3 regions of the Paenibacillus sp. WLX1005 genome follow, and region 3 is predicted to be linked to each of the others. Evidence: predicted binding sites of a transcription regulator. Region 3 holds the regulator's gene; each other region holds the start of a gene.
What was found. The regulator LexA, encoded in region 3, represses DNA repair genes until DNA is damaged. The targets are predictions, from matches to a motif close to CGAACATATGTTCG.

Region 1 (10,400 bases), 1.2 Mb from region 3:
TCGATTGAAGGTAGTCGCGAGATTATTGAGCAGCTGGGATATTTTCCTGACTTTGAAAAAGGAATCATTGTCGGCTACAATGTGGGCAAGGAGCAGGTGGAGCTGACGATTGAACTGCCTGACCCGGAAGTGCGGCATGATGTGAAGCTGACTTTTCTGGAGGCATTTGATATTGAGTTTTCACCACCGGATGCGCGTCTTAATGTGATCGCAGAGATTGATTTTCGGTACGAGGTGACAGATCTGGTTGTGGATATCGAAGCCGCACAAGGGCTTTCCGGCAGCTTTTTCTGCGGAAAAATTAAGGCGGAGCTGTTGGAATCTACATCTACAGACAAGGGAACAACTAGTACAGATAAATAATGAACTATGGTATGCAAGGCAGATCCTGATGCAGGGGTCTGCCTTTTTGTATGGTTCGATTGCGGTTGTACTTCCAAAAATGTAAAGGTATACTTTGATGTAAAAAGTAAAGACACGGATGATGTAATATTGATTTATCACAATCTAATTGAGCTATAATGTAGATATAAATAAGTTAGCATATCGGAATCAAAGGATAAGCGGTATCGGTACAGGCAGATGACGGAGGGGGAATTGGGAATGGCACGAGCGGGACGAGAATTATCCAAACAGGTGGTTGTTTGCCTGAACAAGCTGTACAAGCTGCAAAACAGCAAATGGTTGGAATTGATCCAGCGTTCGGGCGAATATGCAGCAATTCCATATCTGGTGCCGTTTCTGAGTAGCGATGATCATATGCTGGAGATGGCAGCGGAAAATACGATCAGTGATCTGCTACGTCGTTGTCCGCCTCATGAGCTGATATGGTTGAGCGAGCAAATGCGTGAGCATCTGCCTTATGCCTACCGGGAAAATAATCGGCGCTGGACGCAACTGACGACTGCGATCATGGGAAGTTGGAGTCATAGCGTGCACCCGGTGAAGTGGATCATGGCGAGCTTCCACCCAGATGGATATGTGCGTGAAGCAGCAGTCAAACGCATCGTATTGATTCGCGACGGCTCGGAAATTCCCTTTTTGCTCATTCGGATGAATGACTGGGTATCCAGTATTCGTTTTCGGGCGCACAAAGCGCTTCAACAACGGATTCACGAGCACAACGCCGATATTTTTATCCAAAATATTGCACTGGTGCAGCGTCTGACTGATTGTGGTCGGGAGCATCGCGAGCGATATGATGCATTGATTGAAGCGGTGTATGAATTGCTGCGTCGACCGGCATGTGCCGTTGCACTTCAGGCAGGTATGCAGGCAGAAGAAGTATATATTCGCCGATTCTGTTTCCAGCTTGGATTGCAATGCGATCATCTGAATACGGAACAACTGCTGCAATGGGCACTTCAGGATGTTGACAGCTCGATTCGGATCTGGGCGGCACGGCAGGTGTCGCAACGGCTACAAGGCGACAATCTGCTGTCCGTGTTGGAATATATGCGACATGATTCTTTTCCGCCTGTACGCCGAGAGGCACTGGAACAGCTAACATATGGATTCCGGGAGCAGGCGGCTCCGTATTTGCACCGTTCTTTGCTGGATCGTAATGCAGTTGTACGTGAAGTGGCGCGGCGGTGTATGAGTATAGTGGAACCGCTGAATCTGGTGGAATTTTATCTGGATACGATCTGGAATGCAGAGAACGATTCATCCAAACTGGCTACAGCTCTATATGGACTGGGCGAAACGGGGCAGGCGGAGGATGCCGAGGTGATCGCTGAGGAAGTAGATCACCCGGAAGTGGCGGTGCGCAAAGCTGTTATTCGTGGACTTGCACGGCTGGATATTCGTTCGTATGGTCATGTACTTCGTGCTGCCTTGTTGGACCCGCAACCGGGTATTTCTCGTGAAGCGGTACCTGCTATTCGTCGGCATATTTATATATTGAATCGGGATGAATGGTTGTATATCTTATCTGAAACGTATCCTCGGCATGTGCATCGGAATCTGCTGCGGCTGTTGCCTGCTTATGATCGTTGGGAGCAGCTGGATATGCTACTGGATATTTTGAATCAGGATACAGCGTCTTGGATTCGTCAGGCAGCAGGACATCAGCTGAATCGCTGGATTCATCAGTCTAATCGTAGCTTTCACATGCGTCCTTCGGAAGAGAAGGCGGATGATTTGCTGGACAAGCTGAAAGCGTGCGAGCGCCGGATGGATAGCAACAAAGCACATATGCTGCGCTGGATGATCACGTCCTGAACATGCATGATTTAGAAAGGAAGGGTTCAAGGATGGACAATGACATCAATCGATATCGTCAGCAGTTGGAAGCAGGCGAAGTTTCGACTACTCTCGAACTGACACACGGCGAAATGATTGCTTTGCGCAAGGCGCTAGCTTATTTGAAATTTGAATGTCTGGATCATGAAGCGAATCTGTATGCAGGTAGTACGTCGTTGAATAGCCTGCTGGGGAAAACGCTAGAGAAAGGACCACTGGCAGAGCATACCCGCCAGTTCTACAATCGTATAAACCCGCAGGCTGAGCAGTTTATCGCGGATCGTCTGGAGCTGGAATATGCATCCGAAGGTCGCTCGTGGCAACAGCTGGACACCCAATCCCGGCGCACGATTATGGAAGCGCGGTTGTATCCTTTTCCATATTCCGGTGACGTGCAGAACTATACGACATATGATGCACTCTTACCACAAGAAGGAACAGAACATGGTGAGCAATGGGCGCAACAGCTGGCGGATACGATGTACGAACCGCCACATTCGGAATGGATATCTACCCATTGGCAGCAGCTTGCACCATCGATGCGACAATTGTTGCTCGTGCTGGATTATGATATTGAGTTGCAAATGAACGGACTGCTCGGTTTGCTACATAATATCGGCAAACGTGAATATGAGCTGTTGCCGATGCTGAATGAGCTAGGTTTGCAGCAAGATGCACAATGGATCACTCCACTACAAATGCAGCAGCGACGCGAACAGGCAGAAGGTAATGAAGAGTATAGTGCATCGCTGCTAGAGCGTATTCGTGAAGTGGAGCGGCAGCTGTTAGTGTATCGCGATCCGGCAGCCTTTTATGAACGGATTTTTGGATATGCGGATCAAGTGTTGAAAAGTATACAATCGTCATAATGGAAAGGAGGATTGAAGATGGGTTGGGAATATGGTGTGACTGTAAAAGAACAAGATGATAACGATCAACACGCCGAACATACAGCGCGGCAGTTGATCCGCGTCTGGTATGAGCGACTATTTCATACATATGGGCAGCAGTATCGTTTTGAACAAGATGAAACTGGTTTTGCGGTGTACAATGATAACGAGCCAGACTGGCCCCATCTGTTGGAAGTACAGCTACAACCATCCTCTGTTGATGGACATTCATTATCGGATACATCGTCAATGCTAGGAAGTGTGGAATTGTATTTGTTATTTCATATTGGTGGAAAGCAAGCGGCACCGTTGCTGGAAGAAATCGATTCCGTTCTGGCACAGTACGCACCGGGTGTGGAGCGGTTTGAGTACTAGCCATAATAGAGTTGAACTCGCGTTCATATAGTAGGTCGTGTACATACATGGAGTTTGGAAACTATGAATCTTGGAGGCGAATATGACCCATTCAAGAAGACTTCGTATAGCCGATCCCATCCATACAACGAGAAAAGCTGTTGAGAGTGCTCGCAAGGAGCATCATATAACTGATGAACAATTTCATGAACTTAGTAAGTCGCAATGGCGGTCAGTATACAATCAATTGACGAAAAGATTCGTACCACGTGGCGCATTCCCAGATGGAAGAACTCTTTATCAGTGCTGGCAGTACTGGGAAGACAAATATGAAGTGTTATATTCTGGTGAAGCTTATTTAGAAGATTTGAATGTTCTTATTCCATCCAAGCAAACAGTGTGGTTATTGGCAGAAGAACATTCATATGGACGGAAAGACTATTGGCTATATGAGGGCGATGTAGATGCCATTTATCAAATCATTGGCGCAGCAGCATTATACAATTATATGATCGTTTCGAAAAAGTACGATTGGATATTGGCTGAAGATCAAGATGGATTTTTATTTGGAAAAGGCAAGCTTATTGTTGATCGTATGATCTCATTGCGCAATCTCAAAAACCTGTAATTCTTCGCAAAATGATAGACTCCGAATAGTCATTGTCAGATGACTGTTCTTTTTTTATAATTAATATAGAACACATATTCGCCATATGATTGTGGGACGGATGATTTTCATGTCAATATACTGAGCAATAAGTAGCAAAGCTTCAAAATAAATCGGTATACTATTGCGGGATGAGCTGGAAGATGACAGGAGGGGAAGACATGAAGGACGAGACCAGCGGATATTATCCGGCGCGCGGACGGGTGATTTTGCATGTGGATATGAATGCTTTTTATTGTTCGGTGCACGCAGCGGAAGAACCGGATAAATACAATGGCAAGCCGACAGCAGTAGCGGGCAGTGTGGAGCTGCGGCGTGGTATTGTCGTGACCGCTTCGTATGAAGCACGACGAGTCGGTGTTAAGACAGGCATGCTCGTTGGGCAAGCGCTGCAAAAGTGTCCCAAACTTACGCTGATATCGCCGGACTTTACATTGTATCGCAAGTATTCAGCGGCTTTTATGAATATTGCTTACAGTTATACCCCTCTGTTGCAGGCAACTTCCATCGACGAATGTTATCTCGATATTACCGGCTCCAGTCAGTTTGGCACACCGATGGAGATTGCTGCTGAACTGCAAAACCGGATTCGTGACGAATTGCGCCTACCTTGTTCAGTCGGAGTGGCGCCCAACAAGCTGCTTGCTAAGATGGCGTCAGATATGAAAAAGCCAAACGGTATCTCTGTGCTGCGAATTCGTGATGTGCCACGTCTGCTGTGGGATCAGCCGTGTGCGCAATTGTTTGGCATCGGCAACAAAACAGCAGCCAAGCTGAGGGATATGGGCATTCGTACGCTTGGACAACTGGCAGCAGCAGATGAAGCGCGCTTAAAAGCGCGTTTTGGCGTGATGGGTAGCTGGCTCAAGCAGGCAGCAAACGGTATCGACCATTCACTAGTTGAGCCGGACAATGAACCGAACAAATCGGTCGGTCATACAACGACACTGCCTGCCGATATTCAAGATATGGAGGATATCCGGCGCGTTATGCTGAATCTGAGCGATCAGGTGTGCAGGCGGATGAGGCGGCAAAAGCTGATGGCGCATACGGTGCAGATTACGATCCGCACACCAGATATGAAGACGATTACTCGGTCGCGTGCGCTACCTGTGCCGACGGAAACGGCAGAGGATGTATTTCATGAAGCGTGCGAGCTGTATCAACGGCATTGGCTAGGACGTGGTCCGGTACGTTTGCTCGGTATTACTTTGCAAAATCTACTGCCGCGCGAAGAGGCTGCAATTCAGCTCGATCTGTTCGATTACGAGCGCCAGCCGCAAAAGCAGGAGCTCAATCACATTATCGATCAGCTGCGTGACAAATTCGGCGAGAATGCCGTGCTTACCGCCGGGATGCTGGGCAATGATCCATCCGTTCTGATTCGTAATCATAAGGTCAGAGGCACGTCATTGCAGCGGGACGGACGGCGTTTTGAGCACGAGGAATGAGTATTTGCATTGCCTATATAATATGGGGCGTTTAAGCTGTTAGCGGAAAGGGTAAAATTTTAAATATCGGCGGTATAACGCCATTACAGAGTGGATATCTAGTTACGATGACTTGCTGTGATGAGGATTGTATTTGAAATTATGCGCTCTTTGTATTATATTTTGATTATCTGTACAGACTGGGTGTCACATAAACAGACAACTGGAAAGCAATGATGGGAGGATATACAGATGAGTAAATATACTTGGGTAGACAAAGATACATGCATCGCTTGTGGCGCATGCGGAGCAACAGCTCCTGATATCTACGATTACGATGATGAAGGCTTGGCAGAAGTGATTTTCGGCGGTGACAACAACCGCGGTGTGACTGCCATTCCAGAAGACATGTACGAAGATATGGTAGACGCTTGCGACGGTTGCCCAACCGATTCGATTCGTGTTGAAGAAGAACCGTTTGCTGAGTAATTCCAGTAATATTGCTTCAACGGTCCATTGAGGCGATTTTGTTCCAAAAGAAGAGGAAAAGGCGTTTTTCCCGCAACAGGGAAAGGCGCCTTTTTTAATGACATGATAGAAGGCGTATCCATAATCATATTTTAATTTCATATTTCTGGAAAATTGCGTTATATTGCAAGCTGAATTTGATGCCTCAGCCCTACCGTTTGTCTATCGACAAAATCATGATCGTAACCGATAAAGAAGATAATGGACATTTTGTTGGCAATCGCATACATATACATACTATTGCCGCAGGAACAGCAGGCAGGGAAGGAGAGTCGGACCACAGTCCGGGAACTACATGAAAAACCTACTTTATCTAAAACGCTATGTCAAAATGCATCCCGATAACCGGATGGGTTGGTACCTGCTTGGCAAAGAGTACGAATCAGACGGTCAGATGGGCAAAGCTAATTATTGTTACAATCGTGCGGGAGATATTTACGAAGCGTTTGAACAGAGTCAGATTCCAGCGGATGTGCTACAGCAGTATGAAGCGGAAGTGATGGAGGTCGCGCGAACACGCGAACGCAAAATCCGGCGCAGGCGTAATATTATGTTTGTTGTGCTGCTACTGTTTCTGTTGACGATGCGTTCGATTGGCTTGCCTGCTGCTGATGACAGCCAGATGGCACAGGCACCGGGTCAGACATCATCAACCGACGATGCAACACATCTTTCTGGAAATGGTAATCATTCGGCTGCACAGGCGGAATCAGACGCTACTCTGTCAGGATATCATGCACCGCTGAGCTTTACAGCCGTTGCGATTGCGGCAGGCAGCAGCTCGGCAGGAAATGGTCTTTCGCAATATATTGCGCAGCAGATTCAGGATACACAGCCAGAGCTTGCCGCTGTACTTGGAATGGAACAGTCCGGTAATTGGCTACTTTGGAAGCATACGCTGCCTGTTACTTATACGCTAGCAGAAGGTAGCAAACCGGGTCAGATTGATGTGCAGTCCTATAATGCGAAAGCATGTCGTTGTAAGCCGGGTCAGCCCGCTGGTACATCGACGCAAGCGGCAAGCTGGATGCAGGAGCAGGAGCAGCTCGCTATTATGCAAACAGCGCTTGCCAATTACGAGACAACGCGTGCAGAGCTGCCAACCGCGCTCGGCGAACTGGATCGGTCCTTTCCTAGTAATTGGTTGTCCGGTACAACGCCGTTGATGAATACATCATTCTCCGCCTTGCAGCCTTATCCATTAGATGATTCGGCGATGGTGCCGGAACAAGGATTTAGCGGTGATACGCAGAAGCTATTTGCATCCACACTAGGCAATCGTCCGTATTTTACCAAGCCGCTGGAAATTATCGTCGATAAGAAAAAGCACCGTCTTGGACTTGTCAGCGGATCGATTCTGCTACGCAACTATCCGATTGGTCTGGGTGGTGACCGTACACCAACCGGTACATTCCGTCTATCAATCAAAGTAATGAATCCGAACGGCAAGTCGAATGGCGAATTTGGCAGTCGTGGTATGCAATTATCGGATACGAATTATGCCATTCACGGGACGAATGAACCGGATAGCATCGGTGCAGATGAGTCGCTGGGCTGTGTGCGTATGAAGAAGGAAGATGTCGAAGAACTGTTCGATATGGCTCCACTTGGCACAAAGGTAACCATTACGAGCGATGTACTGCCGGATGACGTGTCCGTACCACAGAAGAGATATACTAGCACCAAACAGCCCTCTCAAGATCAGACCGATCCGAGCCGCACATATCACTGGCTCAACTAGCCACTAGCGCCTTCTACGGACATTCCTTTTTGTAAAAGAGAGTGACCAGCAGGTCTGACAAACAACGTTAGCGTTCTACCCTATGAAACAGCATCATGCCAAAAGCGGTCTTCTCAAAAGCAGAAGATCGCTTTTCTTTTGTCCAAGAACAGGATAAACTAAGGAGGAGAAACATTTTGCATGACAACTAAATACGAGAGCACGCAAAATGGTATGCATCAGGGCTTGAGGCCTATGCCAGGAACGGAGTGAATACACATTGTTATACCGTAATCTTTTCAAACCTGTGCTATTCCGGATGGACCCGGAAAAGGCGCATCATCTGGTCATTGGCGGTTTGGGCACCGGTGTACGCATACCGGGCACACTGTCGGCGATGCAGTCGATGTATGGCATTGACAGTACGCCGGATATGACGACCGAGTTGTTCGGGATTACGTTTCCCGGTCCGGTCGGACTAGCAGCAGGTTTGGATAAAAATGCGCAGGCTGTCATGGGCTTGTCGTCAGCGGGCTTTGGCTTTATGGAAGTAGGAACGGTAACGCCAAAACCGCAGCCCGGCAACGAGCAGCCGCGGCTGTTTCGCCTGCCATCTGATCGCGCGTTGATCAATCGAATGGGGTTCAATAATGACGGAGCAGAAGTGATGGCTGGACGATTGAAACGATTGCCATCTCATCCGATTCCGATTGCTGTTAACATCGGTAAAAACAAAGTAACCCCGAATGAGCAAGCGGCAAGTGATTACAAAGCATGCATTCGCACGCTGTATCCATACGCTGATTTCTTCGTGGTCAATATCAGTTCGCCGAACACACCGGATCTGCGCAATTTGCAGCACGGTAATGAATTGAAAGAACTGCTCGCTGAAGTGATGGAAGAGATGTCCGATCAGCAGCGCAAGCATGGCTCGTTCAAATCGGTGCTCGTGAAGATCGCTCCAGACGTGAGTGACTCCGAACTGGAATACATGGTCGAGACGATTACGCAGAGCGGTGCAGCCGGTCTGATCGCTACCAATACAACGTTGTCACGCGACGGACTCACCCATTCCAGTGCAGGCGAAACGGGTGGATTAAGCGGTCGACCGTTAACGGAACGCTCAACGGACATTATTTCCCGCGTCTATCGTCAAACCGAAGGCAAGTTGCCTATTATCGGCTGCGGCGGTATTTTCTCAGCACAGGATGCTTATGATAAAATAAAGGCAGGTTCCAGTCTGGTAGAAATTTATACATCGTTTATTTATGAAGGTCCACAAGTGACACGGAGACTTCATAACGGAATCCGCGAGTTAATGAAGCAAGACGGATTTGCACATATTTCAGAAGCGGTGGGCGTAGCGCATCGTTAACAGTTTTCAATAGACAGGTCATACACTGAGGAGGCATGAACATGGATGACAGAGACTGGGAATTATTCTTGCTTCCCTATGAACAAGCGGTTGAAGAATTGAAGGTCAAATTCAAAACGATGCGTGCAGAACTGAAAAAGCGGGAAGAGTACGCACCGATTGAATTTGTGACCGGACGCGTCAAAAAAATATCCAGTATTATTGATAAATCCAAACGACTGGATGTTCCGATGAATCAGCTTGACACAGGAATTGAAGATATCGCAGGCATCCGTATCATGTGCCAGTTTGTAGAGGATATCCGCTGGGTTGCGCAGTACATCCGCGCCCGTAAGGATTTGACTGTTTTATATGAGAAAGACTATATTACCAATTTCAAAGATAGCGGCTACCGCAGTTTCCACATGATCGCTGAATATCCGGTACAGACGGCATTCGGTCAAAAGATCGTACTGGCGGAGATTCAGATTCGGACACTCGCAATGAACTTCTGGGCAACGATTGAACATTCGCTTCATTACAAGTATCGTCAGAGTTTACCAGAACCGATCCGGGATCGTTTGAAAACGGCAGCGGAAGCGGCGATGATTCTGGATAACGAGATGTCCAGCATCCGTGAAGACATTCTCGATGCTCAGAAAAGCTTTGAAGATGAAGCGAATCTGGTACAGCGTGTACTCAAGGAGATTCATCGACTCTATTTCTTGCACAAAGTGAGCGAAGCGCTGGAAAGTCAGCAGAAGTTTAACGAGCTATGGGAGAAGCAGGATTATCAGGGTCTGAAGGAACTGGGCGAAGCAGTACGCAAAATGCGCAAATCCGGCTCGCGTTTGCTGGATGGGGATCTCGATGAGTCAGGAGTTTGATGCTCTGTACGTGCAGTATCTGATCTACTTCAACCGGGATCAAGATTATTTTGAATGTCATGAGGTATTGGAAGAGCTGTGGTTGGAAAAGAACGGAGAGCCGGTGTACAAAGGGCTGTTGCAGGTCGCAGTCGGGCTATTCCATTTTCGAAACGGTACAGTGAATCATCTGTATAACAAACGCCTCGGTGCAATCAAAATGCTGAATAGCAGCCTGCACAAGCTGCAAACATACCCGCAACACACGCTTGGTATCGATCTGCAACGTCTTGTTCTCGATGTGTCACAATATGTGGAACGGTTGCAGCGGTATGAGCAAGAGCCGT
Region 2 (10,400 bases), 970 kb from region 3:
AAGCTAAAAGTGAAAAGTCAGATCCAAGGTGATCAAATCCGGGTAACGGGTAAAAACCGCGATGATCTGCAATCTATTATTCAACTGCTCCGCAAAGCGGATCTGCCGCTCGATCTTCAATTTACAAACCTGAAATAACAATTGCATGTAACGGTTTTGTTACAGGGCGGATGGAGGCTGCACGTTGATGTTGATAAACAAAATACGGTCGCATGCAGGTACATATAAGCGGCTATACCATAATGCTGGACTCAGCGTAGGAGGTACACTGTGAACCTGCCAAACCAAATCACGATGGCCCGCATTGCGCTTGTGCCGGTCATGATGCTGTTTTTGCTGGTTGATTTTCCTTTTGGCGAGCAGTTGTTGCATATCGGCAGTTCCTTTCAAGTAAGCTACAACGATCTGATTGCGGCATTTATTTTCATTGTTGCGGCAAGTACAGACGGAATTGACGGTCATATCGCACGTAGTCGCAATCTCGTTACCAACTTGGGCAAGCTGCTTGACCCACTGGCGGATAAGCTACTCGTATCCGCAGCGCTGATCTCGCTTGTATCCTTAGGCAAATGTGCGGCATGGATGGCGATTATTATCATCTTCCGCGAGTTTGCGATTACTGGTCTACGTCAGATTGCCTTATTGGAAGGCTCTGTCGTTGCAGCAAGCAACTGGGGCAAAGCAAAAACGATCACTCAAATCGTGGCGATCATTGCGCTAATGATTAACAATTTCCCATTTGCATTGATCGGTTTTCCATTTGCCGAAATTGCCATTTGGATTGCCACATTGATTACCCTATATTCGGGTGTCGATTATTTCATCAAAAATAAAAATTTGCTTCATTTTCATAATTCCTGATTAATGGTGAGCATAAGCTTCCAGCCGACGATGCAATAGTTATTTATAAGATCGTTGCAATCGGTAGTATGAACATGAAGCGGCAGTAAAGGCAATAGGGATCGCTCTATTGTCTTTTTCTGTGAGGATTCTTCGCTTTACAATGCTGCTTGTTTAAATCATGCAAACGTAACAGCAGAACAGCATAAGCATCCTCACATCCGCGTATGGAAGTAGATACACTATCAAACTCAATCATGCACTGTTTCAAAAGGGAGGATACAATCATGAAAGCCGTCAAAGCAGAAATTATCGCTGTTGGAACCGAGTTACTGCTCGGTCAAATTACAAATACGAATGCGCAATACCTGTCTCAGCAACTGTCTTATCTGGGCATTGATGTGTATTACCAGACCGTGGTTGGAGATAATCTAAACCGCTTGAAACAGGCAATCGAACTAGCAAGCAGTCGTGCGGATGTAGTTGTATTTTCCGGCGGAATCGGTCCAACGCAGGATGATCTGACCAAAGATGCTCTTGGTGAAGTACTGGGACGCTCACTGCACATCTATCCAGAAGCGATGCAAAAGATCGAAACGTTCTTTGAAGGTCGCGATAAGCCGATGACTGAAAATAACCGTCGTCAGGCAATTATTCTGGAGCATAGTCATCCGCTTGATAACGAAGTCGGTCTCGCAGTCGGAATCGCCATTAGTCAGAACGACAAGCATTATGTCGTGCTACCAGGACCACCGAAAGAACTCAAACCGATGTTTGAGCAGCAAGCAGTGCCTTGGTTATTGAGTAATGTGCTGTCCGGTGAGTATCCAATCTATTCCAAAATGTTGAAATTTGCCGGTATCGGTGAGTCCGCACTGGAAGACGCATTGCTGGATCTGATCAGCGCACAGACCGATCCGACGATTGCACCTTATGCCAAAGAAGCCGAAGTCACGATCCGCCTGACTACCAAAGCGCCGGATGAGAAACAAGCGATGGAGAAACTGAAAGCGATGGAAGCGGTCATTCGCGATCGTCTGCCAGATCATATGTATGCAGATCAGGATATCCGAATTGAGCAGCAGATTTTACAGATGATGACCGGTATGAAATTGACGCTTGCGGCGGCAGAGAGCTGCACCGGCGGTCTAATTATGGAAAATCTGACCAAAGTGCCAGGCAGTGCACTCGTATTTATGGGTGGAATCGTATCCTATTCCAACGAAATGAAAGAAAAGCTGCTTCAAATCCCGCATGATCTGCTGGAAGGCGAAGATGCACCGGGAGCCGTGAGTGAAGAGGTCGCGGAATTGATGGCACATGAAGCGCGCAAAATTCTGGATACTGACTTTGCCGTTGCAGTGACTGGAGTAGCAGGCCCGGGATCATCAGAACGCAAACCAGTCGGTCTGGTGTATATTGCTCTTGCCGAACGTGGACGAGATACAGCGGTATGGAAGCTGAACTTAAAAGGCAATCGCGAAGCCATTCGTATCCGCTCAGCTAAAAGTATCATGTATCGCCTCTGGCTTCGCCTCAAGCAGCTTCAACATGAACAACCTGGAATTACAGAGCACAAAGGGTAAACAGCCATTAGAGACGATCTGCGGGCTTGCAGATCGCATACAGCTATGCTATGATCACTGTAGCCGGAAGAACCGCAGCATACCATTGCTGCGGTTTTTTGTTTCATTAGGGAGAAAAGCATGTAATTCTTACATAACGGCTGCACAAAACAGTTTGAAAATAAGCCATTTTGTATTGTGATCACATTTTACAAAATTTGTAATATGGCGAACGGAGGGCTGCAAAAAGACGAATATATGTTCGAAAAAAGCTTGGCAAAAGGTGAAAATTGCAGTATAATTAGTTTATAAACATTGAGAAGGATGTGAGCTGATTGTCAGATCGTCGTGCTGCGCTGGATATGGCGCTTCGTCAAATAGAAAAACAATTCGGTAAAGGTTCCGTTATGAAACTCGGGGAATCTACGCATATGCAAGTTGAAGTTGTACCAAGTGGATCGATTGCTTTGGATATTGCTTTAGGAACAGGCGGAATGCCAAGAGGTCGTATCATTGAAATATACGGACCTGAATCTTCAGGTAAAACTACGGTTGCCCTTCATGCGGTTGCGGAAGTGCAAAAAGCCGGCGGTCAAGCAGCGTTTATCGATGCTGAGCACGCGCTGGACCCGCAATATGCTAAGAATCTGGGTGTAAATATCGATGAGCTGCTGCTGTCCCAGCCGGATACGGGTGAACAGGGTCTGGAAATCGCTGAAGCTCTCGTTCGTAGTGGTGCGGTTGATATCATCGTTATCGACTCCGTAGCAGCACTCGTGCCAAAAGCAGAGATCGAAGGCGAAATGGGTGACTCTCACGTCGGTTTGCAAGCACGTTTGATGTCTCAAGCGCTACGTAAACTGTCCGGTGCCATCAGCAAATCGAAAACAATCACTATCTTCATCAACCAATTACGTGAAAAAGTCGGCGTTATGTTCGGTAACCCGGAAACAACACCAGGTGGTCGTGCACTGAAATTCTACTCTACTGTACGTCTTGATGTGCGTCGTATTGAAGCTATCAAAAACGGTAACGACATCGTCGGTAACCGTACACGTATCAAAGTAGTAAAAAACAAAGTGGCACCTCCGTTCAAACAGGCAGAGATCGACATCATGTATGGTGAAGGTATCTCCAAAGAAGGTAGCTTAATCGATATCGGTACGGAAAAAGATATCGTAAATAAAAGTGGCGCTTGGTATTCGTATGATGGCGAGCGTATGGGTCAAGGTAGAGAAAATGCAAAGCAATTCCTGAAAGAAAATCCGCAAATCTCTCTGGTCATCGAAAACAGAATCCGTGAATTGAGCAACCTCAGTACACTGGTGGAAGCTCCTTCAGATGATCAAAAACGCAAAGAAGAATTGGAAGAGCAAGAACTGTTCTCGGAAGCAACAGAGTAATTCAGTCATTGCAGGTTCTATCATCCGAACATTTCGGATAGAGCAAATCAATACAGCCAGTCACTGATATGTGCCAGCATGTCAGTGACCCCAAGCGCCTGTAACGTGCATAACGTTCAGGCGCTTATTTTATATGCAAGTAAATCTGTACTCCAGAAGGGAACCATAGCGATGAATAACTTTAGATCGTTTCGCAAATCATCTCGCAAGTCGTCTCGTTCGCAGCAAGCCGAAGCTAACGAACAACCGAATGAATGGGAATTGGAAGAAGAATTCGATCAAAAAGCCGATCGACTAGATGATTTTCCGGATGATGGTGAATTGGAGATTATCTCTGTTGAACCGGTGCGCTGGCCGCGATTTCATTACCGGCTTACATTTGGCGAATTGAATCTGATCGTACACGAAGATGTTATGATCAAATATCGAATGCTAAAAGGGTATTCGTTTACGAAGGACGCATTACAGGAAATTATGGCTGCGAATGAGTTACAGGCAGCATATGCATCATCTGTCAATTATTTGAGTTACCGTTCCCGTACTCGTACGGAAGTTGCGCGTAAATTGCGTGAGAAAGAATATGAGAATCATGTGATTGAAGCAACATTAGAACGGTTGGAGCAGGAAAAGCTGATCGATGATGGACTGTTCGCCCAGCAGTGGGCAAAACAACGTGTGCGTACGCAAAAAAAAGGCAAAGTGTGGATTAGGCAGGAATTGCGACAAAAAGGTGTAGATCAGGAGCAAATCGAACAAGCACTTGGCGATATTGATGAAGACGAAGAGTTAAACAGTGCTGTACTGATGGCACAGAAGAAGTGGAACAGTACATCCGGTCAATGGCTGGACAAAAAGCGTAAAACGATGGCATACCTGATGCGTCGCGGATATTCTTCAGATCTGGTTCGCCGTGCATTGGCTCAGGTGGAGCAGAATCAAAATGAAGAGGAATAAGATTAATCCCTTCACGTTCTAATTTCTTCACTTCCTTATAGCAATAGGTAATACATGCGCAAAGTATACGACATAGACATTCAGCACTATAGGGGCCTAGATGCGGACTATGTGTATTTAGACGCTCATTGGAATAAAAGAATCATTTGAACAACATATAATAAAACAGAACTGGACAACTATTGTCCAACTCTAAATAAATACTGTTGTTTTGCACATTGGGGCGGATTCATAATTTTGTAATCAGAGAGCAGAACGCAAAAATCATCACAACACAATAATAACGAAATCAACTGTTTTTGCATTTATAGCGCCATCTATCGGCTGTTATGATACAAGTGTAAAGACAGAAATGCCAATTGCTTGACAATGTCTTTTGGCAAATAATAAAATGGATGTGTACAGTTTGTCATTTTTACGTCATTTTTAGCTTATTGACACCCGGTGGCGTAACGTCGACAGACTGTTGTACAAAGGCTTGAACAATGAAAATGTTTATCTCCCTTGAACAGGGAATTAGCACATGTACCCGCATGGGCGATGAAAGAGATTGTAAAGGGATGAAGCATTGCATTACCAATCAACAATGGTGGTAGTTCCCAAGGAATACCTTGGAGGAATCAGCGAGGAGGTGAACAGAATGGATTATCTCTGGATCATAATTCTCGTTGTTGCCGCATTATTCTTTGGGTTCGTGATCGGATATTTTATTCGCAAATCTCTTGCAGAAGCTAAAATTTCCAGTGCAGAAACTGCTGCCGCGCAAATCGTGGAAAATGCAAAAAAAGAAGCAGAAGCACTGAAAAAAGAAACAGTTCTGGAAGCAAAAGACGAAATCCACAAATTCAGAGCTGAAGCTGAAAAAGACATTCGTGAACGTCGGAATGAAAATCAACGGCTGGAAAGACGATTGTTGCAGAAGGAAGAGTCGCTGGATAAAAAGCTGGAATCACTGGAACGCAAAGAAGAACAAGTGGCTAACAAAGAGAAACGTATCGAAGAGACACAGCAACAAATCGAACAGCTATATGGCAGCCAGGTCGCAGAATTGGAACGTATCTCCAATCTGACCATGGAAGATGCACGCAGTATTATCCTGAGCAATGTTGAGCAGGAAGTGCGTCATGAAACTGCACAATTGATCAAAGATATTGAACAACAGGCGAAAAACGAAGCGGACAAAAAGTCGCGTGAAATCATCACACTTGCGATTCAGCGTTGTGCGGCGGACCACGTGGCAGAGACAACCGTTTCTGTTGTCACCTTGCCTAATGAAGAGATGAAAGGCCGGATTATCGGTCGTGAAGGTCGCAACATCCGTGCATTGGAAACATTAACGGGAATCGATCTGATTATCGATGATACACCGGAAGCGGTTATTTTATCCGGATTTGATCCGATTCGTCGTGAAATCGCTCGTACAGCATTGGAGAAATTGGTTGCTGACGGACGTATTCACCCGGCTCGTATCGAAGAGATGGTGGACAAATCCCGCCGCGAAGTGGATGAGCGCATTCGTGAATACGGAGAGCAATCGACATTCGAAGTCGGTGTACACGGTCTACACCCAGACCTGATCAAAATTCTGGGACGACTCAAGTTCCGTACCAGTTATGGTCAAAACGTGCTGAAACACTCCATGGAGGTCGCTTACCTTACTGGTCTGATGGCCGCCGAATTAGGTCAGGATATCACGCTTGCGAAACGTGCAGGCTTACTGCATGATATCGGTAAAGCGCTTGACCATGAAGTGGAAGGTTCACACGTAGAGATCGGTGTCGAACTGGCGAAGAAATACAAAGAGCATCCAGTCGTTATTAACAGTATCGCGTCTCACCACGGCGATACCGAAGCGACTTCGATTATCGCAATGCTGGTTGGTGCTGCTGACGCATTGTCTGCTGCTAGACCAGGAGCGAGACGCGAGACGCTGGAAACGTATATCCGTCGTCTGGAAAAGCTCGAAGAAATCTCAGAATCGTTCGATGGCGTCGAAAAATCGTATGCGATTCAAGCCGGACGCGAAATTCGCGTTATGGTGCAACCGGATAAGATTGACGATGCAGACAGTTTCCGACTGGCACGTGACATTACGAAAACGATTGAGAATGAACTGGATTATCCAGGGCATATCAAAGTTACCGTTATCCGTGAAACACGGGCGGTCGATTACGCAAAATAAAGAACATGCGAAAAGTGACCTGGATAACGGGTCACTTTTTGTATATGAAGACGGAGGAGAATCACCATCAAAGTTATTTTTATTGGAGATATTGTCGGTAGTACAGGGCGTAGAGCGATTAAAGCAAGCCTTCCTAGGTTAAAATCAAAGTATAACCCGGACATCATCATAGCAAACGCGGAGAATTCGGCTTCTGGCAGAGGGCTGACGCGCAAGATTGCCAATGAGCTGTTTGAACAAGGCATTCACGGGATTACAATGGGGAACCATACATGGGATAACAGAGAGATTTTCGATTTTATCGACGATGAACAGCGGATGGTTCGTCCAGCCAATTTCCCACCCGATACACCAGGTCGCGGATATACGATTATCAAAAACGGCGGTAAGCAGCTAGCGATCATTAACTTACAGGGACGCACGTTCTTGCCTGCGATCGATTGCCCTTTCCGCAAAGTGGATGAGATTCTGGATGAACTGAATGGTAAAACGAATGCGATTCTGGTCGATTTCCATGCAGAAGCAACATCTGAGAAGATCGCGATGGGCTGGTATTTGGAAGGTCGCGCTTCGATGGTAGTCGGCACGCATACTCACGTACAGAGCAATGACGACACCATTTTGCCGGGTGGTACAGCGTATCAAACGGATGTTGGTATGGTTGGTTCGCGTGAAGGTGTGCTTGGCATGGAGAAGGATGCGGTGCTGTACAAATTCCAAACGCAGCTACCTGCACGTTTTCAAGTGTGTGAAGGCAAATGGCATTTTCATGCGGTATTCGTAGATATCGACGATCAGACTGGCAAAGCGAAAAAAATCGAAAAAATACGCATGTACGAGGACGAATGGCATATGGATTAATGACAATGGATGCCGGATTCACGAAAATCCCTCATATCCTACGTTGTAGCGAGGGATAGAAGTCTCGCTCTCAAAGGCATTATTGCATCATGATCTTTCGTTCAACAACGGCGCCCCATCATCCCAATGAAGCCAATCGACGATATACTTGTACAGGCAAAAGCAAGGTCTGAAAATATATTTGTCAATTTGGCAATGTTCGGCTCAAAAAAAGAAGGAAACGAAAACAAATCCTCGAATACTAACTAGACGCAATTCCGATCATTTTTGAAGCTAAGCCATCATTCATTCCTAGGGGAGGTACTTAACATGGAAGTATTAAAAGTGTCAGCAAAATCCAACCCGAACTCAGTTGCAGGAGCCCTGGCAGGAGTGTTGCGCGAGCGCGGCGCTGCCGAGCTTCAAGCCATCGGAGCGGGTGCACTTAATCAAGCGATCAAAGCTGTAGCTATTGCCAGAGGATTTGTAGCACCAAGTGGAGTTGACTTGATTTGTATTCCTGCCTTTACTGATATTGTGATTGATGGAGAAGATAGAACAGCCATGAAGCTGATTGTGGAGCCGAGGTAATCATTCGCTAACGAGTGAATAAAGTAAAATATGTGACCTGTATGCCTTTTTACTGAAAGCATGCAGGTCTTTTTGCTGAATGGATTTTCATTTTCATAGTAAAAGATGTATAATGGCATAGTATGTATGTTAGCGTTTGTGGACGTGTTCATTAGCGGAATGAGATATTGTGATTGTCAATATCTTGTTAAGTCCGTTATGAATGATATGCGGCTTATTTTCTGATGTTCAGGAAGTACGTGTATTTTGTTACAAGCGTATAAAGAATAGCTGAGGAGTGACATTCAATGAGTAAAGTAGTACCTGTAGGCGTATCTGCCCGTCATATTCACCTGTCCCAAGAGCATGTAGAAATTCTGTTTGGTGCTGGTTATCAACTGACTGAATTCAAACCACTGTCCCAACCAGGTCAGTTTGCTGCCAACGAAACAGTTGAGGTTGTTGGCTCTAAAGGTTCTTTCCCTAAAGTTCGTATTCTGGGTCCTGCACGCGCAGCGACACAGCTGGAAATCTCTCTGACTGATTCGTTCGCAGTTGGCGTAAAAGCACCTGTACGCGAATCTGGTAATATCGCGGGTACACCAGGCATCCTGATCAAAGGACCAGCTGGTGAAGTAGAAATTCAGGAAGGCGTAATCGTGGCTGCCCGTCACATTCACTTCCACACATCTGATGCCGAAAAATGGGGTATCAAAGACCAGGATAAACTGAATGTTCGTCTGTCTGGCGAGCGTGGCATGGTACTGGAAAATGTGATTGCACGCGTATCTGATTCGTTTGCACTGGATATGCACATTGATACCGATGAAGCGAATGCTGCTGGTGCACGTACTGGCGACACTGCTGAAATTATCGACTAAGATCAATACGAATATAGTTAAAAACCAGGATCGTCTGTGAATCGTAATGAAGAGTATAGTATGTCTCTTTCATTATGGATCAACACAGCGATCCTGGTTTTTTTGATGCAACGTCAATTGCGATGCAGCATCAAGTTTGTGAAGTGGGTACTACATACATCAAGAAATGCATGAAGAACGGTGCTGATTCAGAAGTAATATTCTGCTACTATGAATACATATCAATTTCAACGAGCCAAGCTTCGATAATGAGTGAAGCTGAACTTCAGTTGCAGGAGGACATGATCATGAGTTATCGTATCCGTTTGACGTTGTTGCTGTTTCTATTCATAAGCTATATACCAGCGTATCATCAGGCGGATGCTGCATCTGCGCTGAATGAGCCAAAGTTGTTCAAAAAATTGGATCAGCTGAGCAGTGAGCAAGTCATCATCGTCACTGCTGATACACAGCGTTCCATCACGGGCAAACTGTATGTATACGAAAAGCAGGAAAGTGGCTGGAAAAGCCAGATAGGTCCAATACCAGTTGTATTGGGCAATAAAGGGCTTGGTAAAACAAAAGAAGGCGATGGCAAAACACCGCTTGGAACGTATACACTTGGCACTGCATTTGGCAGTAGTAACCAGGCGCCGACTGGATTGAAAACCGATTATCGCACAGCAGGGGAGGACGATTATTGGATTGATACGCCGGGATCACCGGATTATAACAGCTGGGTTTCATATGAAGGCAATCCGAAGGAACGCTGGTCTTCATTTGAACGATTGAATAATCCGTTGTACCAGTATGCGATGGTCATTAACTACAATATGAATCCTGTCGTTTCTGGCAAAGGCAGTGCGATTTTTATGCATATCTGGCGTGCGTCCAACAAGCCGACAGAAGGCTGTATTGCGATGTCCCAGGACAATCTGCTACGAGTAATGAAGATGATAGATCCAGACTCGAATCCGAAAATTCGTATCGGTGTAGGTTCGCAGATATATTGAATACAGCTTGCAAGTCACTCGGAAGTGAGTAGCAGTTGGGTATTCCTTGCTTTTTATATAGATAGTGCCATGCTATAATTATAGGTAATGCTTTTTTGTTCATTTGGTTGTTGATGTTGATAACAATACAATTCACATATCCGATAATGATTGATTTGCAGTTCGTTTACTAG
Region 3 (10,400 bases):
GTATTAGCCCACGACCGATCAGCATTAACGAATACGGCGTGATCGCAGAGCAAGCAGTGCCGGGGAGTATGGTGCGCTATATTGCCGAATTTGAGCGAACCGGTGTGGATACCGCCAATATTGCATTCTGGTTCCGTCCGGGGCGTCTAAGCAATCTAGTAACAGATACCGGACAAAAAAATGGTGCCTGGTGGCTGTACAAATGGTACGGCGATATGTCGGGACAAATGGTGATGACCACTCCGGCTGATCCTCGTGCTGTCGATCTGGACGGCATCGCCAGTGTCAATGATAGTAAGCAGCAGGTAAATGTAGTATTTGGCGGCGGTACTGGTAATCACAATGTTGTGGTCAAAGGGTTAGATGCGCTATCTGCCTTTTCCGGCACAGCGCATGTGAAGCTGGAGAGTACACCGTGGTATGGAGTCGATACCGCTGTACCGAATACGACTAGCGAATTTAGTGGCAATTTCCATATTCAAAATGGACAGATTACGATCCCAGTTACGAATATGAAAGCCTCGACGGGCTACCAACTCATCGTGACACCAGGTGAGCAAAATGGTATCAATCGCTATGAAGCAGAGCAAGCAGACGTTCATGATGCTGCCGTATTGCAAAGTAAACAAGCATCTGACGGCGGGTACGTCGGCACGATTGATCATGAAGATAGCTATGTACAATTCGCTGTCCAAGCACCCACGGCTGGCGATTATCAAATGACTGTCGGCTATGCCAATGGCGGCTCGGCAACCGCAACACATACATTGACTGTAAACGACAATACGTATGCAACTGTCCACTATCCAACAACTGGTGGATGGCTAGCACAGGGCAATGTATCTGCCATTCAGCAAACCGTTTCGTTGAAGAAGGGACAGAATATCATTACACTGGCTAAAGGCAATGCAGGATATGCTGAGCTGGATTATATTCAATTGCAGCCTGATGTCGCATTCGATGTCAGACTTGAAGCGGAAGATGCGAGCGTACAGGATGCCAAAGTAGTCGGTAGTTCCTTTGCATCGAATCGTCTGTTTGTAGGTAATATCGACAATCCTGATAGTTCGGTTGCGTTTGCGGTATATGCACCAAACGCTGGAACGTACAATATGGATGTCGGTTATGGCAATGGCACAAGCGCTACGTCCACACATACGCTGACTGTCAATGGGCAGGTGCAAAACGCAGTATCATATCCGGTTAGCGGTGGCTGGATCTCGAATGTTCCGAATGCTGGTACACGCAAAGTGCTGACAGTACCCGTTACACTGAAGCAAGGCGACAATACGCTTGTGTTTGGCAAAGGCACTGGATATGCGGAATTGGATTATATTCAAATTCGTTGAGTTAGCATTTAATCATGCACGATAAGAGAAGCTGGCATTGCGCTGGATGAATTTTCAATAGCAAATGGTTAGAAAAAAGCCCGGCATATCCTCGTTGTACGAGATGCGCCGGGCAATGTATTATCTTTTTCTATAAGTCTTCCCTAGTCGAATCAGTCTGATCTTCAAGTGTTTATTCCGTTCCAGATCTTGAGAAAAAATCAATCCTCACGCAAGTGAGCAGGTAGCGGAATATCTGGGTCAACGGTAACGGTGTTAATGTACGTATTCGTATACGTATCGCGGAACTGCGTCGGCGTCATGCCAACATAGTTTTTGAACAATTTCATCAAGTACTTCTCATCGCGGAAATGCAGCTCATATGCAATCTCCTTGATCGATTGGTTCGTTGTACAGAGCAATTCTTTTACCAGGCTGAGCTTGAGCGTATTAATATAGCGGATCGTGCTCATGCCTAGATTTTTCTTAAATAAACGGGTGAGATGATCGGAATTGAAGCAGAACGTATCCGCGACTTTTTGCACAGTCAAGTCATGATATATATTGACGCGAATCCATTCCAGAATCTGCATGAATTTCTGATTATGTTCTTTGTTCAATAGCTGATGATGTAGCAGCGGCTCCATGTACTTATCCGTCAATTCAATCATTAGCGCTGTGACTAGATAATCGACCGCATAGGTACTGTAATACGATGTATTGGAAATATCGAGAATTTGCTTCATTAACATCAATGGCTTGTCCAAATACGTCAGCGAAAAGAAATCCGGCAAGCATACATACGCATTCGTCTCATCCCGTTGTTCGGTTAACGTACTTCCCAGCAGTCGATTGGCAAAGGTATCGCCTGCTTCCGTCACAATACCTTGACGCGGAATAAAATGCAGCCAGAAAAAGCTGGCGCCAGCTATCGATGATGCATAACCGAAGTACTCCACCTGTGGCTGAATCAACAATACATCGCCATGTTTGATCTCATACCGCTGATCGCCGACTTGCAAATAAACGGTTTCCTTTAGACCGATGATCAGCTCATAATCCTTTTCCATATTCATTTTCTTATGCTTCCAGCCTTCGTCACTGACAAATTGACCGCATTTGTAATACGCGAGTGGACGTTCAATATTCATTTTCCATACTGGTTTCATTGTAGATCAAGGTCACTCCTTACCAGAATATCAGTTTTAGACAGGAAAAGTCGGATTCATACACTAAATAGATCAGTATAATCTTAAAATACGTTGTTAACAGTCATTATAGCATGAATGTATACGGTTTTACGTAACAATTCTGAAATACAAATAGTCGCAAATATACACCTTTCCTACGAAATCCTAAGTTTATCACCACTCCGAGAGCGCTTACGATAAAAGAACCGGATGACGTGAATAATATACATACATCGCTACGGCATCCATCTGGTACGTGGTCACTAGTAAACAGGAGGTTACACCTATGGAACAACGATCCGATCTTTCACCAGAGCAGCATCCGTCCTTGCGCACGGACAAAGTCCCATTTCATCGCAGAATTAGTTATGCGCTTACAGACACTGGTGGCAATTTGCTGTACAGCATCATTGGTGGATATTTATTGTACTTTTATACCGATGTATTCGGTCTATCGGTTGGGGTAGCGGGAGCGCTGCTACTGATTACCCGACTGGTTGATGCGATCGACGCGCCGCTATGGGGCATTATCGTCGATCATACGAAGTCCAAATATGGGCAAAGCCGTCCGTATTTTCTATGGCTTTGTTTTCCATTTGCTGTGTTTACGATTCTGACGTTTACAACGCCAAATCTGGATGGCACATGGAAAATCGTATATGCCAGTGTTACGTATATTTTGGCAGGCATTGCGTATACAGGCATCTCGACGCCAATCACATCTATACTGCCGAATTTGAGCCGAGATCCGAATGAACGGGTTGTATTGAATTCATTTCGGATGGTCGGTGGCAATATCGGTAACTTTGCAGCGGTGACGTTTACGTTGCCATTGGTGGCATTTCTCGGTGGCGGCAACGATCAGAAAGGGTTTTTCTGGACATTATGTCTGTTCGGTGCTGTCTCGATTGTGATGTTTCTGATCGCATTTGGTAACTTGCGTGAGATCAATACGGAAAAGATCAAAACAATTCCGCTACGCTCCAGCTTGAAGGCTCTTCGTGGCAATTGGCCGTGGATGTTGCTTGTGGCTGCCAATTTGCTGTTCTGGATCGCACTCACAATCCGTACATCCACACTAGTTTATTATTTTGAATACAATATCGGTCAGAAAAATCTGGTGCCACTCATCAACGGCATCTCAATCATTCAAGTGCTGGGCATGGTGTCGATTCCGTTTATCGTGAAATATACGAACAAGCAGTTAACGATGATTCTCGGCTTTGTGCTGGCGGCGGGTGGGCAACTGATTCTGTTTGCTGCTCATGGGCATATGTCTACACTGATTGTTGGCTGGATTATCGCTTGTATCGGTTCAGGTATTGCCTGTTCCATGCCGTTTGCCATGCTGTCAGATACGGTGGATTATGGCGAATGGAAAACTGGGCTGCGTGCTAGCGGTATTCTGACGGCGATTGGCAGTGCCTTTTGCATCAAGGCAGGTTCCGGTCTCGGCGGCTTTATTCCGACCCAATTTATGTCGGCGTTCGGTTATGTGCCGAACGTAGCGCAAAGTGCACAATCGCTGTCTGGTATTCAATTCGTATTTATTTGGCTGCCAGCGATTGTATTCGCGCTAGGCATCATTCCGATGATCTTTTACCGGCGGTTTGAACGAAAAGAAAGCTTTGTTCGCAAACAGCTGATCCAAAAACAAGAGCAGCAAATCTAAGCAAAGGCAGTGCAGTCAGCCAATATAGCGTATGCAGCCTATGTACATGCAATTCACAAGAAATGACAACAAATAGGTACAAAAAGAAGCAGTGTGGAGAGGAGCCATTTCGATGTCTTTACAACTGAAACAATTCACTATTACCGATCCCTTCTGGTCTCATTATCGCGAGCTAGTACGCACCGAAATGATTCCGTATCAGTGGAATGTACTGAATGACAACGCCAATATCGTTATCGAAAAAGAGCGTAACGATGAAACGATTCCATCCGAGAAAAGTCATGCAATCGAGAACTTCAAAATTGCTGCTGGACTGAAGCAAGGCAGTCATTATGGCTGGGTATTTCAAGATAGCGATGTGTATAAATGGTTGGAAGCGGTCGCGTATTCGTTATCTTTTCACCCAGATCAGCATTTGCAGGAGCTAGCAGATGGTGTCATAGATCTGATTGCGTTGGCGCAGGAGGAGGACGGGTATCTCCATACGTATTTCTCCATTGAAGAACCGGAACGCCGATTCAAAAAACTTGCCGAAAGTCATGAGCTGTACTGTGCAGGACATTTTATCGAAGCGGCAGTCGCTTATTATGAATCAACTAACAGTGAAAAAGCCTTGTCCATTGCTTGCCGTCTTGCAGATTGTATTGATCATCATTTTGGTAAGGAAGCAGGCAAAATTCAGGGCTATGACGGTCATGAAGAAATTGAGCTAGCTCTGACTCGTCTGTATGCGTTGACAGGTGAATCGCGTTATCTGGAATTAAGCCGTTACTTTTTGTATGAGCGTGGTACAGATCCTACCTTTTTTGCCAGACAGCATGCGGCAGATCCAGGTACTCGTCCGGTAATTGAAGGTATGCAGCATCGTCCGCTTGAGTATTATCAGGCGCATAAGCCGATTTTGGAACAGGAAACCGCAGAAGGGCATGCGGTGCGGCTGGTGTATCTATGTGCTGGGATGGCAGATGCTGCACATCTGGCGGGGGATGAACAGATGCTGGCAGCCTGTCGTCGACTGTGGAACAATCTCGTAAGCAAGCGTATGTACATTACCGGTGGTATTGGCTCTACAGTAGATGGTGAAGCATTTACACTGGATTATAATCTGCCCAACGATACGATGTATTGCGAAACATGCGCTTCGATCGGTTTGATCTTTTTCGCCTTTACGATGTTAAAAAATGAAGTCAAATCGCAGTACGCCGATGTATTGGAGCGTGCACTGTACAATACGGCGATCGGCGGCATGGCGCTGGACGGCAAGCACTTTTATTATGTGAATCCACTGGAAGTGCGTCCAGAGAACAGCATCCACGATCCAGGCAAAAGTCATGTCAAATTTACGCGTCCCGCCTGGTTCGGTTGCGCCTGCTGCCCACCCAATCTGGCACGTCTGCTCACATCGCTGCACAAGTATGTGTATACCGTGGATGCTGAGCATCAGATTATTCATACGCACCTGTACGTAACAGGTACAGCCCATCTGGAATTAAACGGTCAGCAAGTGCAGCTACAACAGCATAGCCAGTTGCCGTGGGAAGGGCAGGTGCACATGAGTATCCATACTGCTGAACCAGTAGCCTTTACATTTACGCTACGTATTCCATATTGGGCAGATGGCTATACGCTTCAGATAAACGGCGAATCAGTCATCGCAGAGCCGCAGGATGGATATATAGCACTGCATAGAGTATGGCAGGATGGGGATCAGATCAAACTGATTTTGCCGATGGATATTCGTCAGTATGCGGCGCATCCATTAGTACGAAGCGATCAGGGCAAGCTGGCGATTGGGCGCGGACCGCTCATGTATTGCGCAGAAGAAGAGGATAATGGTGACAATCTACATCTCATTCGAGTATCGCCTGAAGCGGAGTACACGTACCAGTTCCAGCCGGAGTTACTCGGAGGCGTAGGTGTGATTCAAGTAGAGGCGCAGCGACAGCAGATTGCAGCGGAGTGGGCAGGTGAATTGTATCGTTCCTTTGTAAAAGGAACATATGTCCCGCATACCTTGACGCTGATTCCGTATTACAGCTGGGCGAATCGCAAGTCTGGTGAGATGCAAGTATGGCTGCATACATCCTAGACAGACCCTGCACAGCAGAGCATTATTACTAACAAAGGCAAAAGGAGGACATCTTGCATGCGGAATAAAGTGAATATCCATCCCGCTACATTTGCAGGGCAGGTCATCACTGGTTACGTATCTCAACAACAGCATGCCGAAGCGATTGCCAAGGATCATTTAGCGTTGTATTTAAATGCCTATTTTCTGGCAGAAAAGTTTAACACCATGGAAAATCAACTGGCGGAAAAGGCAGAGAATAAAGATTTCAAAGCATTAATGGCTAAAGTGCTGGAAACGAAATTATTTTAAACAGAACTACTACAAACCTGAATATTTTAAAAGAGGCATATCATATTAGCACATCTGCATAATCGTCTGAAGCTACACCGGTGTATGATCATACACCGGTGTTTGCTGTCCTCTTTTTCAATAAAAGCTGATTGGTAGCCATAACATATCCACCTCATTATGCCGAAGATAGGAATATCTGCCTCATGGGTAATATAGTTCAGCAGGACAAGCAAACACTGGAAAAACAAACCATTCATCTGCGGCTATGCCTGCATTGTCAAGGAGGAAAAGCGATGGACGAAGAAGTAAGAGAACGATTGACGCTTGTATACGAACAGCATTTGAGAAACTTAACTGCCCGTTTGAAACAGCTGTATACGATTGATAATCCGCTTCATGAAAATAATGTATCCGGCGAAGAAGTCATTGACGTACGGCATGAATATGAAGTATGCCGCAGGTTAGAGGACATCTATAGCGCTGTCGAGCGCACCGGTGTGCCGCAAGGGCAGACGTATGAAGATTATAGCTCCTATATGTTTCACGCCAGCAAAGCCAAAGATGTGTTCAGCGCCAAAATTGAGGAACTAGAACGTCAGCATCATGCCGAGATTACTAATATCAACGCACTTATGCAAATGTTCCGGATGGAATTGGCACGATTGAAAAAGGGTGATATCGGTGAACAGCAAGTAACAGCGAGGCAAGGATAACATAAATAAGCACAAAAAAGACTCCTGATGTGATGATCAGGAGTCTTTTTGTAATGCAGCTGATACCGGGCAGAATCAGTGCAAATTACGGAACAATCCAACCACTTTACCAAGAATGGTAACACGGGTCAGGCGCAACGGCTCGTATGTTGGATTCTCCGGTTGAAGACGAATATGGTCTTTTTCCTTATAAAAGGTTTTGACAGTTGCTTCGTCATCTTCGGTCATCGCAACAACGATATCGCCGTTGTCCGCGGTTTGTTGCTGACGAACGATCACATAATCACCGTTGTGAATACCGGCTTCGATCATACTATCGCCAATAACGGAAAGCATAAAAATTTGGTTATCACCAGTAAATTGCTGTGGCAGTGGGAAGTAATCTTCAATATGCTCAGTTGCAGTAATCGGAACACCAGCAGTTACTTTACCGATGATTGGTACACGAGATACCGATTGCGCAAACAACAGATTATTTTCGGACTCTTCCTGACCAAGCAGCTCAATCGCACGTGGTTTAGTCGGGTCGCGACGGATCAAGCCTTTCTTCTCCAAACGATCAAGGTGACCGTGTACAGTGGAGCTGGAGGCAAGACCGACCGCTTCGCCGATCTCACGAACGGATGGCGGATAGCCTTTCAGTTTTACTTCATTCCGGATAAATTCCAGAATCGCCTGTTGGCGGCTAGAAATCTTGGACATACCGTATCAACCCCAATACTAGTAACGTTTGGGAAAAGTATAACACAGAACTACCGTTCGCACAAACATAAGTTCTAAAATTTAGCAAGAATATATAAAATGCGAACAGAAGTTACATGAAAGGATCTTCATTTTTAAGAATAACCTGCATTTCAAAAAATAAATAATCAATCGTTGAATCTCAATAATTACAGATCGCTGTATCCAAATATAAAGATTCAACTATACGCAATTGTGAATGTAGCAACTACAACTACAACTACATAATTTATCGATATAGAAAGTAAAAGGGCAACTTACAAACGGAGATTATTCAGTACTGTAGACTCTATTCAATTATAGGAACAGGTATTCGGTATTGTTTTAACTAAAAAGCGAACAAAGGTTCGAAAAAGTGCTTGATCAAAACATATGTTCGTGTTATATTCTTTTCAGGAAAACAAGAACAAACGTTTGGAGCGTGAAGCACATGCTAAAATATTCTACATATAAAAGTATCCACCAACAAGAACAGGAATCGCAAACCATCGAGCCTATCGTCAAAGGAACAGACACCGGTTCTTCTCATACAACTTCTGCCTCATCGAACATCTCTGCATCTTCTATTTCTACATCTCGCTCAGGCAATATCCGTCAGAATTCAGCAGTGCGCAATCCAGCATCGCCCCAAGAACCGGCAGTGACCGAATGGACGTATGTATCTGGCGAGAACAAGCGCCAATCATCCGGTACACGCAAGTCGCATCGCACCTTCCGGCAGAAAACGCTAGAACTGATTCAGATGACCGCGCGCAAATCGCTAAATAGTAAAAAGAAACGCAAACGTCCATCCCGCAAGTCGAATTGGAATTCCACCGGACGCATGTTTGTTTGTCTGCTGTTCGCGAGTGTATTGCTGTATGGCGGAGTACAGCACTTTGTAGTCGCGGACGAATCTCCGGCGATGAAGCAACATGTAATCGTATCTGACGGTGACAGCCTGTGGGCGATTGCTTCTCAATACAAAGCACCAGATGCTGATATTCGCGATTACATCGCAGAGATTCGGGATGAGAACAATTTGGCGACCAGCGAGATTCAAAGCGGTGACGTATTGGTGATTCCGAACCAACGATAATAGGAATATGCAAGCAAGTTACTTCCTACGTTAATATGACAGTTTTGATATGCTTGATCTAACAGTTAACGAACCGGTTCTCCTCCGGTTTTACATATATGCCATATTGGTGGCTTGTCACGGTGTGAATAACCTTGACAAGCTTTTTTTTACATGTCAAAGTTAGAAAAGAGAGTTTTGGGAGGGTAGTTATGGACATCGATGTAATCATTGCACGCATTAACGAATTGGCACGTAAAAAGAAGGAATCCGGTCTAACTGAAGAAGAAACAGTAGAACGTGATGAACTCCGTGCCGTTTATCTTGGCAACATCCGCCGCAATTTCCGTCAGCAACTAGACACGATCGAATGGGTCGAGGACAGTGAAACGGAAGAAAAGGGCAAATAAACGACGGGCTGACCCGTCCAATCCGGTTATGATCATCGACGCAATAACCATATAGGGATGTCGCAGCTGATCCATGATCAAGCCCCGGCATCTTCTTTTATTTGCGGCGTTTGTCTGTATTTGAGCGTGCAGAAGCTGCTTTTGGACTCTGCATGTCTGAATAGAAGTAATATTCATCAATTTTATTTAGGGGGAAATGCGATGTCCCGTTCCTGGGAAAGGCAAGTCAAACGCAATACGAAGCAAGTGAACGATCGCCGCAAAAAAGCCGGTCAAGATCGAATCGGTAGTAACGGCACCAGTAATACCGCATCCGAATTTACCACATACAAAGGACGCAATTTTGTGTTCCCGGCAACGCTCGTTCTGCTCGGAGTTGTATACGGTATCATGGGGATTATGTATCCGGCGACCAATAGTAGCACCATCTTGTTTGTTGTGACTGTTCTGCTGTATGTATTCCTCGGAGTCGTTCTGTACTTCCGTCGTCCATATTTGAAAATCGGCAAAGACTCCCTGATCACGACTAAGTTTAACCGTGATCGTATCATTACCGCTGACAAAGTGAAGAAGATTCGTTTGCAAAAAGGCTATGTCGTTATTGAGCACAGCACCAAAGGTGGCGCATGGGTATTCGCACGTACGCTGAATCGTTATGATACAGCAGCGATGGCAGAGCATCTGCGTATGTTCGCAGCACAGCACCACATTACGATCGAAGATAAACTGTAACATTGTCATACCACTATATGATTTACAATAAATGAATGAAATTAGAGTAACAGGTATATCGGAGAGACAGAGGATATGAAGGTTATTAGATCATATGCTGTGCTCTTGATTGCCTGTTTCGCTATATCAATATGCTTAACTATCGCCGGGAGGGTTTGAACTTGACTATTGAAGCTGTTTTGTTTGATTTGGATG

Region 1: the regulator LexA is predicted to act here: its motif matches at 4,184-4,197, upstream of ACE3MZ_RS08205 (DNA polymerase IV).
Region 2: the regulator LexA is predicted to act here: its motif matches at 2,657-2,670, upstream of recA (recombinase RecA).

What each region holds. Positions count from the first base shown of each region.
Region 1 covers NZ_CP176756.1:1,894,273-1,904,672, forward strand. Annotated here, with positions in the region: gene ACE3MZ_RS08180 (hypothetical protein) at 1-363, shown strand, start outside; gene ACE3MZ_RS08185 (HEAT repeat domain-containing protein) at 604-2,223, shown strand; gene ACE3MZ_RS08190 (hypothetical protein) at 2,256-3,113, shown strand; gene ACE3MZ_RS08195 (hypothetical protein) at 3,132-3,509, shown strand; gene ACE3MZ_RS08200 (DUF6756 family protein) at 3,592-4,116, shown strand; gene ACE3MZ_RS08205 (DNA polymerase IV) at 4,317-5,606, shown strand; gene ACE3MZ_RS08210 (ferredoxin) at 5,838-6,074, shown strand; gene ACE3MZ_RS08215 (L,D-transpeptidase) at 6,409-7,854, shown strand; gene ACE3MZ_RS08220 (quinone-dependent dihydroorotate dehydrogenase) at 8,114-9,208, shown strand; gene ACE3MZ_RS08225 (GTP pyrophosphokinase family protein) at 9,250-10,074, shown strand; gene ACE3MZ_RS08230 (DUF309 domain-containing protein) at 10,058-10,400, shown strand, end outside.
Region 2 covers NZ_CP176756.1:2,153,073-2,163,472, forward strand. Annotated here, with positions in the region: gene ACE3MZ_RS09375 (YajQ family cyclic di-GMP-binding protein) at 1-138, shown strand, start outside; gene pgsA (CDP-diacylglycerol--glycerol-3-phosphate 3-phosphatidyltransferase) at 271-861, shown strand; gene ACE3MZ_RS09385 (competence/damage-inducible protein A) at 1,128-2,426, shown strand; gene recA (recombinase RecA) at 2,741-3,808, shown strand; gene ACE3MZ_RS09395 (regulatory protein RecX) at 3,980-4,762, shown strand; gene rny (ribonuclease Y) at 5,403-6,944, shown strand; gene ACE3MZ_RS09405 (TIGR00282 family metallophosphoesterase) at 7,011-7,805, shown strand; gene ACE3MZ_RS09410 (stage V sporulation protein S) at 8,115-8,375, shown strand; gene pduL (phosphate propanoyltransferase) at 8,663-9,235, shown strand; gene ACE3MZ_RS09420 (L,D-transpeptidase family protein) at 9,523-10,227, shown strand.
Region 3 covers NZ_CP176756.1:3,124,117-3,134,516, reverse strand. Annotated here, with positions in the region: gene ACE3MZ_RS13365 (CBM35 domain-containing protein) at 1-1,349, shown strand, start outside; gene ACE3MZ_RS13360 (helix-turn-helix domain-containing protein) at 1,550-2,497, opposite strand; gene ACE3MZ_RS13355 (glycoside-pentoside-hexuronide (GPH):cation symporter) at 2,805-4,190, shown strand; gene ACE3MZ_RS13350 (glycoside hydrolase family 127 protein) at 4,303-6,279, shown strand; gene ACE3MZ_RS13345 (hypothetical protein) at 6,337-6,570, shown strand; gene ACE3MZ_RS13340 (hypothetical protein) at 6,846-7,265, shown strand; gene lexA (transcriptional repressor LexA) at 7,341-7,967, opposite strand; gene ACE3MZ_RS13330 (LysM peptidoglycan-binding domain-containing protein) at 8,437-9,084, shown strand; gene ACE3MZ_RS13325 (DUF896 domain-containing protein) at 9,276-9,473, shown strand; gene ACE3MZ_RS13320 (methyltransferase) at 9,675-10,205, shown strand; gene ACE3MZ_RS13315 (HAD family hydrolase) at 10,367-10,400, shown strand, end outside.